Regions from separate parts of the Janthinobacterium pasteuri genome, predicted to be linked through region 1. Evidence: predicted binding sites of a transcription regulator. Region 1 holds the regulator's gene; each other region holds the start of a gene.
The links. Region 1 encodes HrcA, which represses chaperone genes, less so after heat shock. Its sites were predicted from a motif close to TTAGCACTCNNNNNNNNNGAGTGCTAA; they were not measured.

Region 1 (3,277 bases):
ATCATCTTGATGCCGTGCTCGGCGCAATACGCCAGGTGCTGCAAAGTGCCTTCAGGACGCGTAAAGTCGATCAGGTAATCGGCGCCGGCCAGGCCGGCGGCCAGGCTTGACTCGATCAGCACGCCGGCAGGCTTGCCCAGGAAGGCGGCGGCATCCTGGCCGACGGACGGCGAGCCAACGCGGTCGAGCGCGCCAGCGAGCACAGCGTCGGGGGCATTGCTGACGGCCTCGATCAGGATATGGCCCATGCGGCCACTGGCGCCAGCGATGGCGATTTTCAGTTCAGTCATTTTATTCTCTTACAACAACTTATTTGGTGGGTTCGGCAGCAGGTGCAGGCTCGGCGGCAGGCGCCGGCGCAACGTCAGGTTTGCTCACAGGAATGGCAGGAGCAGCATCGGCCGGCACGGGCACGGCGCTCGGCGCCACGGGCGATGGCACGGCAGCGGCAGGCACGTCGGCCTTGGCGACCTTGGCGAACGGCGACGGACCGGCGATGCGGTCAATGTATTCTTTCTCCGTCGGCAAGTTGCCGCCTTCGAAACGTTCAACCTTGCCATCCTTGCCGAAGTAGACGACCACGCGGCTGCTGGTGGTTTCGCCACTGCCCCGTGCCAGGCGGAATGGATAATCCCAGCGGTCGGCATGGAAAATATCGGTCAGCAGCGAGGTGCCGAGGACGAAGCGCACCTGGTCGCGCGTCATGCCCACTTTCAACTGGGCCAGCATCTCTTCGGAGACAAAGTTGCCTTGTTGAATGTCAGGACGATACGGCGAGAAAAACCACATGAATTTTTGCAGTGGCGTAATGGTGGTGGTTTGTGCGCCCTGTTCGGGGACCACTTCCTTGCCTTCTTTTTGGCTCGCTGCCGGCTTTTCGCCAAGGATGCCGCGGCTGGCGCAGCCGGACATGGCCAGCGCGACACAGACCATGCCTGCCACGACTGGTGCTCGAAATGAAATACGGTGCCAGAGAGATGGCAATACAGCCGGTGTTACGCGCATAAATGACCTCAATTGGATGAACAAAACGCCAGGAGTGACCGGCCCGCCAAAAAATGCATATTTTGGCACTCCCCGACAAAACGCTATATGATAAAGCACCTGACCCACATACGAGCAACAAACATGAGTAACAATCCTAGTGATCTCAAGGCAAGCGGCCTGAAAGCCACCCTGCCACGCCTGAAGATACTCGATATCTTCCAGAGTAGCCCGGTACGCCACCTGACAGCAGAAGACGTCTATAAAATTCTGCTGGCCGACAATATGGATGTCGGTTTGGCAACTGTCTACCGTGTCCTGACGCAGTTTGAACAGGCAGGCTTGCTTAACCGCAACCATTTTGAAACCGGCAAGGCAATTTTCGAACTCAACGAAGGTTCCCACCACGATCACCTGGTGTGCCTCGACTGTGGCCGGGTCGAAGAATTCTTCGACGAAGAGATCGAAAGCCGCCAGCAAAAAGTGGCTGAAGAGCGCGGCTTCAAGATCGCCGAACACGCGTTGGCCATCTACGGCAACTGCATCAAGACAGCTTGCCCGCATAAAACAGCGTGATGCTTGCCGGCTGCTCCCACGGGGCGGCTGGCGCAGCATTGAGCAGCATCAATGATGGCTGAGCGCGCTTGACAGTAACTTAGCCGTAATATCAACGATCGGAATGACACGCTCGTAAGCCATGCGCGTCGGTCCGATCACTCCCAACGTTCCCACGATCTTGCCGTTGACTTCATACGGCGCCGTCACCACGCTCATCTCATCCATCGGCACCAGGTTCGACTCGCCGCCGATGAAAATCTGCACGCCCGTCGCCTTGCTCGACACGTCGAGCAACTGCATCAAGCCCGTTTTTTGCTCGAACATGTCGAACATCTGGCGCAGCGAATGCATATTCGATGACAGATCGCTCACGCTGAGCAAGTTGCGCTCGCCGGAAATCACCATGTCATCGCTATGGTCAGCCATCGCTTCGCTACCCGCTTCCACCGCCGCCTGCATCAGGCTGCCCATGTCGTCGCGCAACTGGCGCAATTCGCCCTGCAGGCGCACGCGCACGGCATCGAACGACAGGCCGCCATAATTCTGGTTGATGTAATTGGCCGATTGCACCAATTGCGCCGGCGTGTAGTCGGCCTCCGTCAGCAGCAGGCGGTTCTGCACGTCGCCGCCCGGAGCAACGATGACGAGCAGGATGCGCTTTTCGGACAGGCGCAGGAATTCAATTTGCTGGAACACGGATTCCCGGCGCGGACTGAGCACCACGCCGGCAAACTGCGACAGCGACGACAGCATCTGCGCCGCGTTGGCGATGGTTTTCTGCGGCTGCGGCGTCTGCAGGCGCATGCGCGACTCCACCAGATGCTCATCCAGATGCCGGACGGTCAGCAAGGTGTCGACAAAGATGCGGTAGCCACGCGGCGTGGGTATGCGGCCGGCCGAGGTATGGGGGCTGGACACATAACCGAGCTCTTCCAGGTCAGCCATGATGTTGCGGATCGTGGCCGGCGACAGGTCCAGGCCGGAAATTTTCGACAAGGCGCGCGAACCGACCGGCAGGCCGTCGGCGATATATCGCTCGACCAGGGCTTTCAGCAGTGTTTGGGCACGTGTATCGAGTTGCATGGTGTTTTAGGTAAGCAAATATTCTTTAAACAAGCATATTATTAAGCAGGCGGCAACGAAGGCGGCCGAACGTGCATCAACAGCGCCTATTATGCACGTTCGCCCGTCCAGCGGCGCTCAATCTTGCAGTTGCTGCTGCAGCCACAGCAGCAACTCGTCAAAGTTGGCGCAGATGGCGTCGGGCTGCACGCCGGCGGCCAGGTGCGCGTCGCTGCCCTTGCGGTTCATCCAGACGGCACGCATGCCCGCCCCCTGCGCTCCCGTCACGTCGAAATACAAATCGTCGCCGACATACACGGCTTCATGCGGCGCCACGTCCAGCGCGGCGCAAGCGGCCAGGAAGATGCTGGCGTCGGGCTTGGCCACGCCAAACTCGCTGGCGGCTATCGATACCTTGAAATGCTGCGCCAGGCCGATAATTTCAAGGTCCGCATTGCCATTCGAGATGGAACCGACCAGCATGCGCTGCGCCATCCAGGCCAGACCCGGCAAGACGTCGTCATACGGCTGGACGCGGTTGCGCGCAGCCAGGAATTGCAAGATGGCCCCGTCGACCAGGGCGGCATCCTCGCCAGCAGCCTCGAAGGCGGCCAGCAAGCCGGCGCGGCGCAACTCGATCAGGTTGCCATGGAAATGCGGTTGTTCCTTGAGC
Region 2 (3,277 bases), on a different contig from region 1:
TTACTCGTCGACGTAATCGGCTTCGATATCGAGTCCGCCATAGCGGTTTTCGCAAGAACGGCGCGTCAGCGTCTGTTGCCCGCCCTTGCCGTCAAGCACCATCGTCAAGTCGCGGCAAGTACGGCTGTAGCTGCCAGGTTTGGCGTCCGTCCGCGAGGGCGTCAGGCGCACTGCCAACGGGGCAGCATTGCCCAAGCCCTTGTTGCTCCACTGGCGCGTCTTGCCATCCTCTTCATCTTTCAAGGTACGCACGGCGGCCGTCAGCAGTGCTTTCTGTTCCTTCGCATTCAGCTTGGCGATGGTGACATCCGACAAAAAAGGCGGATACACGACGGGCGCCGGGTCCTTGCCCTGCACATCCCACTTGCCGCTGCTCTGCGAACAGGTGCGCCGGCTCAGATCCTGCGATTTGCCGTCCGCCGTGACGACGAATTTCAGGTCGCGGCAGAGGTGCGCCTTCAGACTATGCTCCGTCATGCCGGAGTTGCTGAAGTTATACGTGACTTTCACCAGCACGCCACTGTCGCCGCCGTTGTCCCATACGTGCGCTTCCTGGTCGTCGTCGTCCTTGTTCAAGTCGTTGAACAAATCGTTGAGCAGCATCTTCTTTTCCAGCGGCGTCAGGGTCGCCACGGTGATTTCATCGACAATGGTGGGTGTTTGCGCGGCGGCACTGCCCAGGCAGGCGAGGCCGATGACGGTGGCGCCCAGCAGGCGCAGGACGGGATGGGAAAGCGGGAATGGCATGGTGTTCTTTCTGGTGCAAGTAGTGATGTGTGGCGATCTTGATATGCAATTACAATCATCTTATCAAATTCCATAGTAAATCTCTGTTTCCTGCGCGTACAGGAACGCCCACCTTCCGGACGGCATGCTAGAGTCGCTGCTGTTGCTGACGCCCGGGAACGCGGCTTGTGCTGGCGCAAACCCTGTGCAGATGCAGGCTCTGCTCAGCATCTATCTATATGTTCCTCTTGAATAAGCCCTTGAAGTTGACCCATACCGTCCCTATAATTAGCACTCGTTAGTAGAGAGTGCTAACAAACTCTTTCGTAGCAATCATCAGGACTGATGGTGCTTGCCAGACCACTGCAGGGAACGCTACGCGGCGGGCGACGCCGCGATGCACCACTGCCGGATACAGGCAAGGACAGGATGACCTGGGGTTTGCTTGACCGTTGCGGGCTGCTTTCAACGGCGGTCACTGAAAGCACGTCTGGCGCTGTGCCAGGCATGTATTCATTTAGCAACACTTATCCATTGAACTTTAAGGAGTTTTGTATGAATCTGCGCCCATTGAACGATCGCGTCATCGTCAAACGCCTCGACCAGGAAACCAAAACTGCGTCCGGCCTCATCATTCCTGATGCAGCTGCTGAAAAACCGGATCAAGGCGAAGTCCTTGCCGTAGGCAATGGCAAGATTCTCGACGACGGCAAAGTCCGTCCTCTGGATGTCAAAGTGGGCGACCGCGTCCTGTTCGGCAAGTACGCCGGCCAAACCGTCAAAGTTGACGGCGATGAGCTGCTGGTCATGCGCGAAGAAGACATCATGGCGATCGTCGTCAAGTAATTGTTTCCACGTTGTAGACAGATACATCCCGAAACTCAGGAGAATTGAACATGGCAGCTAAAGAAGTAGTATTCGGCGACGCAGCGCGCGCCAAGATGGTCGAAGGCGTCAATATCCTCGCCAACGCAGTCAAAGTAACGCTGGGCCCGAAAGGCCGCAACGTCGTCCTGGAGCGCTCGTTCGGCGCCCCTACCGTCACCAAGGATGGTGTGTCGGTAGCGAAAGAAGTTGAACTCAAAGACAAGCTCATGAACATGGGCGCGCAAATGGTCAAGGAAGTTGCTTCCCGCACCAGCGACAACGCCGGCGACGGCACCACCACCGCGACCGTGCTGGCACAAGCCATCGTACGCGAAGGCATGAAGTTCGTTGCCGCTGGCATGAACCCGATGGACCTGAAGCGCGGTATCGACAAAGCAGTTGCTGCGACCGTCGAAGAACTGGCAAAAATCGCCCGTCCTTGCACCACGACCAAAGAAATCGCCCAAGTTGGCGCGATCTCGGCGAACTCGGACTACTCGATCGGCGAGCGTATCGCTGAAGCGATGGAAAAAGTCGGCAAAGAAGGCGTGATCACCGTGGAAGACGGCAAGTCGCTGAACGACGAGCTGGATATCGTTGAAGGTATGCAGTTCGACCGCGGCTACCTGTCGCCATACTTCATCAACAACCCAGAGAAACAAGTTGCCGTACTGGACAGCCCATTCGTCCTGCTGTGCGACAAGAAAATCTCGAACATCCGTGACCTGCTGCCGGTACTGGAACAAGTCGCGAAAGCTGGCCGTCCACTGCTGATCATCGCAGAAGACATCGAAGGCGAAGCGCTGGCAACCCTGGTTGTGAACAACATCCGCGGCATCCTGAAAACTTGCGCAGTGAAAGCACCTGGCTTCGGCGACCGCCGCAAAGCCATGCTGGAAGACATCGCTGTCCTGACCGGCGGCCAAGTGATCGCTGAAGAAGTCGGCCTGACCCTGGAAAAAGTGACCCTGGCCGAACTGGGCCAGGCGAAACGCATCGAAGTGGGCAAGGAAAACACCATCGTTATCGATGGCGCCGGCGAAGCTGCCTCGATCGAAGCACGCGTGAAACAAGTGCGTGTACAGATCGAAGAAGCGACCTCGGACTACGACCGTGAAAAACTGCAAGAGCGCGTAGCCAAACTGGCTGGCGGCGTTGCCGTGATCAAGGTTGGCGCAGCCACCGAAGTCGAAATGAAAGAGAAAAAAGCCCGCGTTGAAGATGCACTGCACGCTACCCGCGCTGCCGTGGAAGAAGGCATCGTACCTGGCGGCGGCGTAGCCCTGCTGCGCGCACGCGCCAACATCACGGTCAAGGGCGACAATCCTGATCAAGATGCCGGTATCAAGATCGTCCTGCGCGCAATGGAAGAGCCACTGCGCATGATCGTGCAAAACGCTGGCGAAGAAGCTTCGGTCGTCGTGGCAGCCGTACTGGCTGGCACGGGCAACTACGGCTACAACGCTGCCAACGGCACGTATGGCGACATGGTTGAAATGGGTGTCCTGGACCCAGCCAAAGTGACCCGTTCGGCGCTGCAAAACGCCGCTTCGATCGCTTCGCTGATGCTGACAACCGACTGCATGGTCTGCGAAATCGCTGACGACAAAGCAGGCGGCGGCATGGGCGGCGGCATGGGTGGTATGGGCGGCATGGGCGGCATGGACGGCATGATGTAATGCCG
Region 3 (3,277 bases), on a different contig from region 1:
ACGACCGTTCCATCCTGGCCAACGTCATGCTGCCGCTGCTGGTCGTCGGTGCGCATAAAGTTGCCGCCGAGCAGCGCGCGCGCGCCGCCCTCGACAAAGTGGGATTGCTGGACCGCGCCATGGCGCGTCCGCTGTCGCTGTCGGGCGGGGAACAGCAGCGCGTGTCGATCGCGCGCGCCATCGTCAACCGGCCGCAGATCATCCTGGCCGACGAACCGACGGCCAACCTGGACCGCGCCAGCGCCAACAAGGTGCTCGACGCCCTGAAAGCGTTTCATTCGGTGGGCGTGACCTGCCTCATTTCCAGCCATGACGAACAGATGCTCGACGCCGCCGCCCGTGTGATCCACCTGAAAAACGGCCAGCTGGTGGCCATCGACAAGGCCACGCAGGCGCCCGTCTTCGCGCCGCCCGATCCCGATTTCGCCCCGCCACCTGGCCCGGACGACGCGCAGGGAGAGCAGGCATGAGAGGCTGGTTCCGTCAACACCGCTTCGCCCTGGGTTCGGCGCTGATTCATTTGCGCAAGTCGCCGGGCGGCTTTTTATTGAACGTGCTCGTCGTCGCCATCGCCCTGTCGCTGCCATTCGCCGGCTTGACCATGCTAGACAATGTGCGCCCCATGTCGGAGCAGATGTCCGTCGACCCGGAAATCAGCGTTTTCCTGAAGATCGACACGCCGCGCGAGCAAGCCGTGGCCCTGGCCAGCGCCATGCGCAAGATCGTGGGCGCACAAAAGGCGAAGATTGTCTTCATCCCGCGCGAACAGGCGCTCGACACCCTGAAAAACAAGAACGGCCTGGCCGACGTGCTCAGCACCCTGGGCGACAATCCCCTGCCCGACAGCTATGTGCTGAAACTCGATGCCTTCAGCAGCGCCAGCGAAGCGCAGGATGTCGATGCGGTGGCGGAACAGTTGCGCCAGCTGCCATTCGTGGAATCGGCGCAAGTCGATTCGGCCTGGGTCAAGCGCCTGGCGGCCCTGCTCGGCGTGCTGCGCCTGGTGCTGCTGCTGCTGGCGATCACTTTGGGCGTAGCCGTGATCGCCGTGGTCTTCAATACCATCCGCCTGCAAGTGATGCAGCAGCGCGATGAAATCAGCATCTCGAAACTGATCGGCGCCACCGACACCTTCATCCACCGCCCCTTCTATTACACGGGTGCCCTGCTGGGCCTGTGCGCCGGTGCGCTGGCACTGGGCGCCGTGGCGCTGGCCTTGCAGCCGCTGAATACCGCGATTGCCGAGTTTGCCCGCCTGTATGCGTCCGAATTCCAGCTGGTGCCGCTGGCGCCGCTGCCGATGGCTGGCTTGCTGGCCGTCAGCGCCGGCCTGGGCCTGATCGGCGCCTTCCTCTGCGTGCAGCGCCACCTGGCGCGCCTGAACTGACCTTCCCTCGCATGGCGGCGCCCCAGGCGTCGCCATACGCCTCACCCTCACCTTGTTTTTTTAGCATCCACCGCATTCCGTGGCTATCTTGATATTTAGCAAGTATTCTTAAGGCTAGCTTCAGCTTGCGGCCGTAGACTATGTCCATTGTCGTAAAGAAGCGTGCGGCCCTTTCAGGCGCGGCCAAACAGGTGCACACTGCAGTGTCCATGCACCCTGGCCGCGTGTTTTAGATAAATTATCAACTAGAAAATCGCCATAGTATTTAGGCTATCAGGACGATTAAATGTGCTGATTGGCACTCTCAGGCAGAGAGTGCTAATATAGGCGCATACCAACCGCAGAACCGCCATGAGCGCCAGATATAGATGGAGCCGCGATCTGCAAAGTGCAAGACCGAATACGCAAAACCGAACAGACAATCAGGCCACGTCGCGTGACATGGCCAACTGGAACAAAGCAAGACTACGAGGGAGAAAACATGACTATGATGTCCGCAACGTCCGCATTGGTTCCGACCAAAAATAATGCGCTGGGCCTCGGGTTCACTGGCAATCTGGGCAATATCGACGCCTATATCTCGGCCGTGAACCGCCTGCCCATGTTGACCCACGACGAAGAAATTTCGCTGGCGAAACGCCTGCGCGAAAAAAATGACCTGGCCGCCGCGCAAGAGCTGGTGCTGTCGCACCTGCGCCTGGTGGTCTCGATTGCCCGCGGCTACCTGGGCTATGGCTTGCCGCATGCCGACCTGATTCAGGAAGGCAATATCGGCTTGATGAAAGCCGTGAAACGTTTCGATCCGGACCAGGGCGTGCGCCTGGTGTCGTACGCCATGCACTGGGTGAAAGCCGAGATGCATGAGTACATCCTGAAAAACTGGCGCCTGGTCAAGGTCGCAACGACGAAGGCCCAGCGCAAGCTGTTCTTCAACCTGCGCAGCCACAAGACGGGCCTGGACGCGATGACGCCGAAGCAGATCGATGCGCTGGCCAAGCTGCTCGACGTGAAGCGCGAAGAAGTGATCGAGATGGAAACGCGCTTGAGCGGCCGCGACATCGCCCTGGAATCGCCCACCGACGATGAAGACGACAAGTTTTCGCCGATCGCCTACCTGTCGTCGGAGCAAAGCGAGCCGACCAAGGTGCTGGAAGCGCAACAAGTCACGCGCCTGCAATCGGAAGGCCTGGAAACGGCCCTGGGCAAGCTGGACGCCCGTTCGCGCCGCATCATCGAAGCACGCTGGCTGGCCAACGACGACGGTTCCGGCGCCACCCTGCACGCTTTGGCAGAAGAGTTCGGCGTATCGGCCGAGCGCATCCGCCAGATCGAAGTAGCGGCGCTGAAAAAAATGAAGGGCGCGCTGGCCTCTTACGTGTAAGCACAAGCAAGGTCGCAATGCAAAAGGCGCCGCAAGGCGCCTTTTAGTTTTACAGTTTAATGTTTATCAACAGATAAACATTGTCAGCCCTTACGCTGCAGCCAAGCCCTTGGTGATCAGCTCGGCGACCAATTCATTCAGATCCGCGTCGCGCTCCTTGGCCAGGGTCTGCAATTGCAAGACCAGATCGCTGTTCAGCTTGACGGCGAATGGCACCAGGCCCAGAGCCTGATCGCGCTTGCGCTGCTCGCGGCGGTCGACGACCACCGCTTCCTTACCGAATGCGCCGGCGCCGGGAACATTCATCTTTCCCATCAGTTTCTTGGCATCGCTTTTCGCCAGAGCAGTTTTTTTCATGGTTGTTTCCTGATTTTCAAAACAGCCATTCTACGCAGTAATCGGCGCGCCGCGTGGCCGGCGCGTCAATTCATCCGCAGCGTGCCAATAGTGCGCCGGAAAAATATCATTTTGTTATTATCATTTTCATCTCTTGCGCGCACGCCGCGTCG

Region 2: the regulator HrcA is predicted to act here: its motif matches at 1,015-1,041, upstream of groES (co-chaperone GroES).
Region 3: the regulator HrcA is predicted to act here: its motif matches at 1,683-1,709, upstream of rpoH (RNA polymerase sigma factor RpoH).

Annotation. Positions count from the first base shown of each region.
Region 1 is NZ_JBNYXS010000004.1:120,669-123,945, reverse strand. Features, by position in the region: gene dapB (4-hydroxy-tetrahydrodipicolinate reductase) at 1-290, opposite strand, end outside; gene ACQ4WN_RS06255 (outer membrane protein assembly factor BamE) at 310-933, opposite strand; gene fur (ferric iron uptake transcriptional regulator) at 1,129-1,560, shown strand; gene hrcA (heat-inducible transcriptional repressor HrcA) at 1,609-2,625, opposite strand; gene ACQ4WN_RS06240 (HAD family hydrolase) at 2,743-3,277, opposite strand, start outside.
Region 2 is NZ_JBNYXS010000001.1:28,905-32,181, forward strand. Features, by position in the region: gene ACQ4WN_RS00140 (hypothetical protein) at 1-747, opposite strand; gene groES (co-chaperone GroES) at 1,282-1,572, shown strand; gene groL (chaperonin GroEL) at 1,623-3,272, shown strand.
Region 3 is NZ_JBNYXS010000016.1:98,753-102,029, reverse strand. Features, by position in the region: gene ACQ4WN_RS16995 (cell division ATP-binding protein FtsE) at 1-470, shown strand, start outside; gene ftsX (permease-like cell division protein FtsX) at 467-1,387, shown strand; gene rpoH (RNA polymerase sigma factor RpoH) at 1,875-2,768, shown strand; gene ACQ4WN_RS16980 (hypothetical protein) at 2,859-3,125, opposite strand.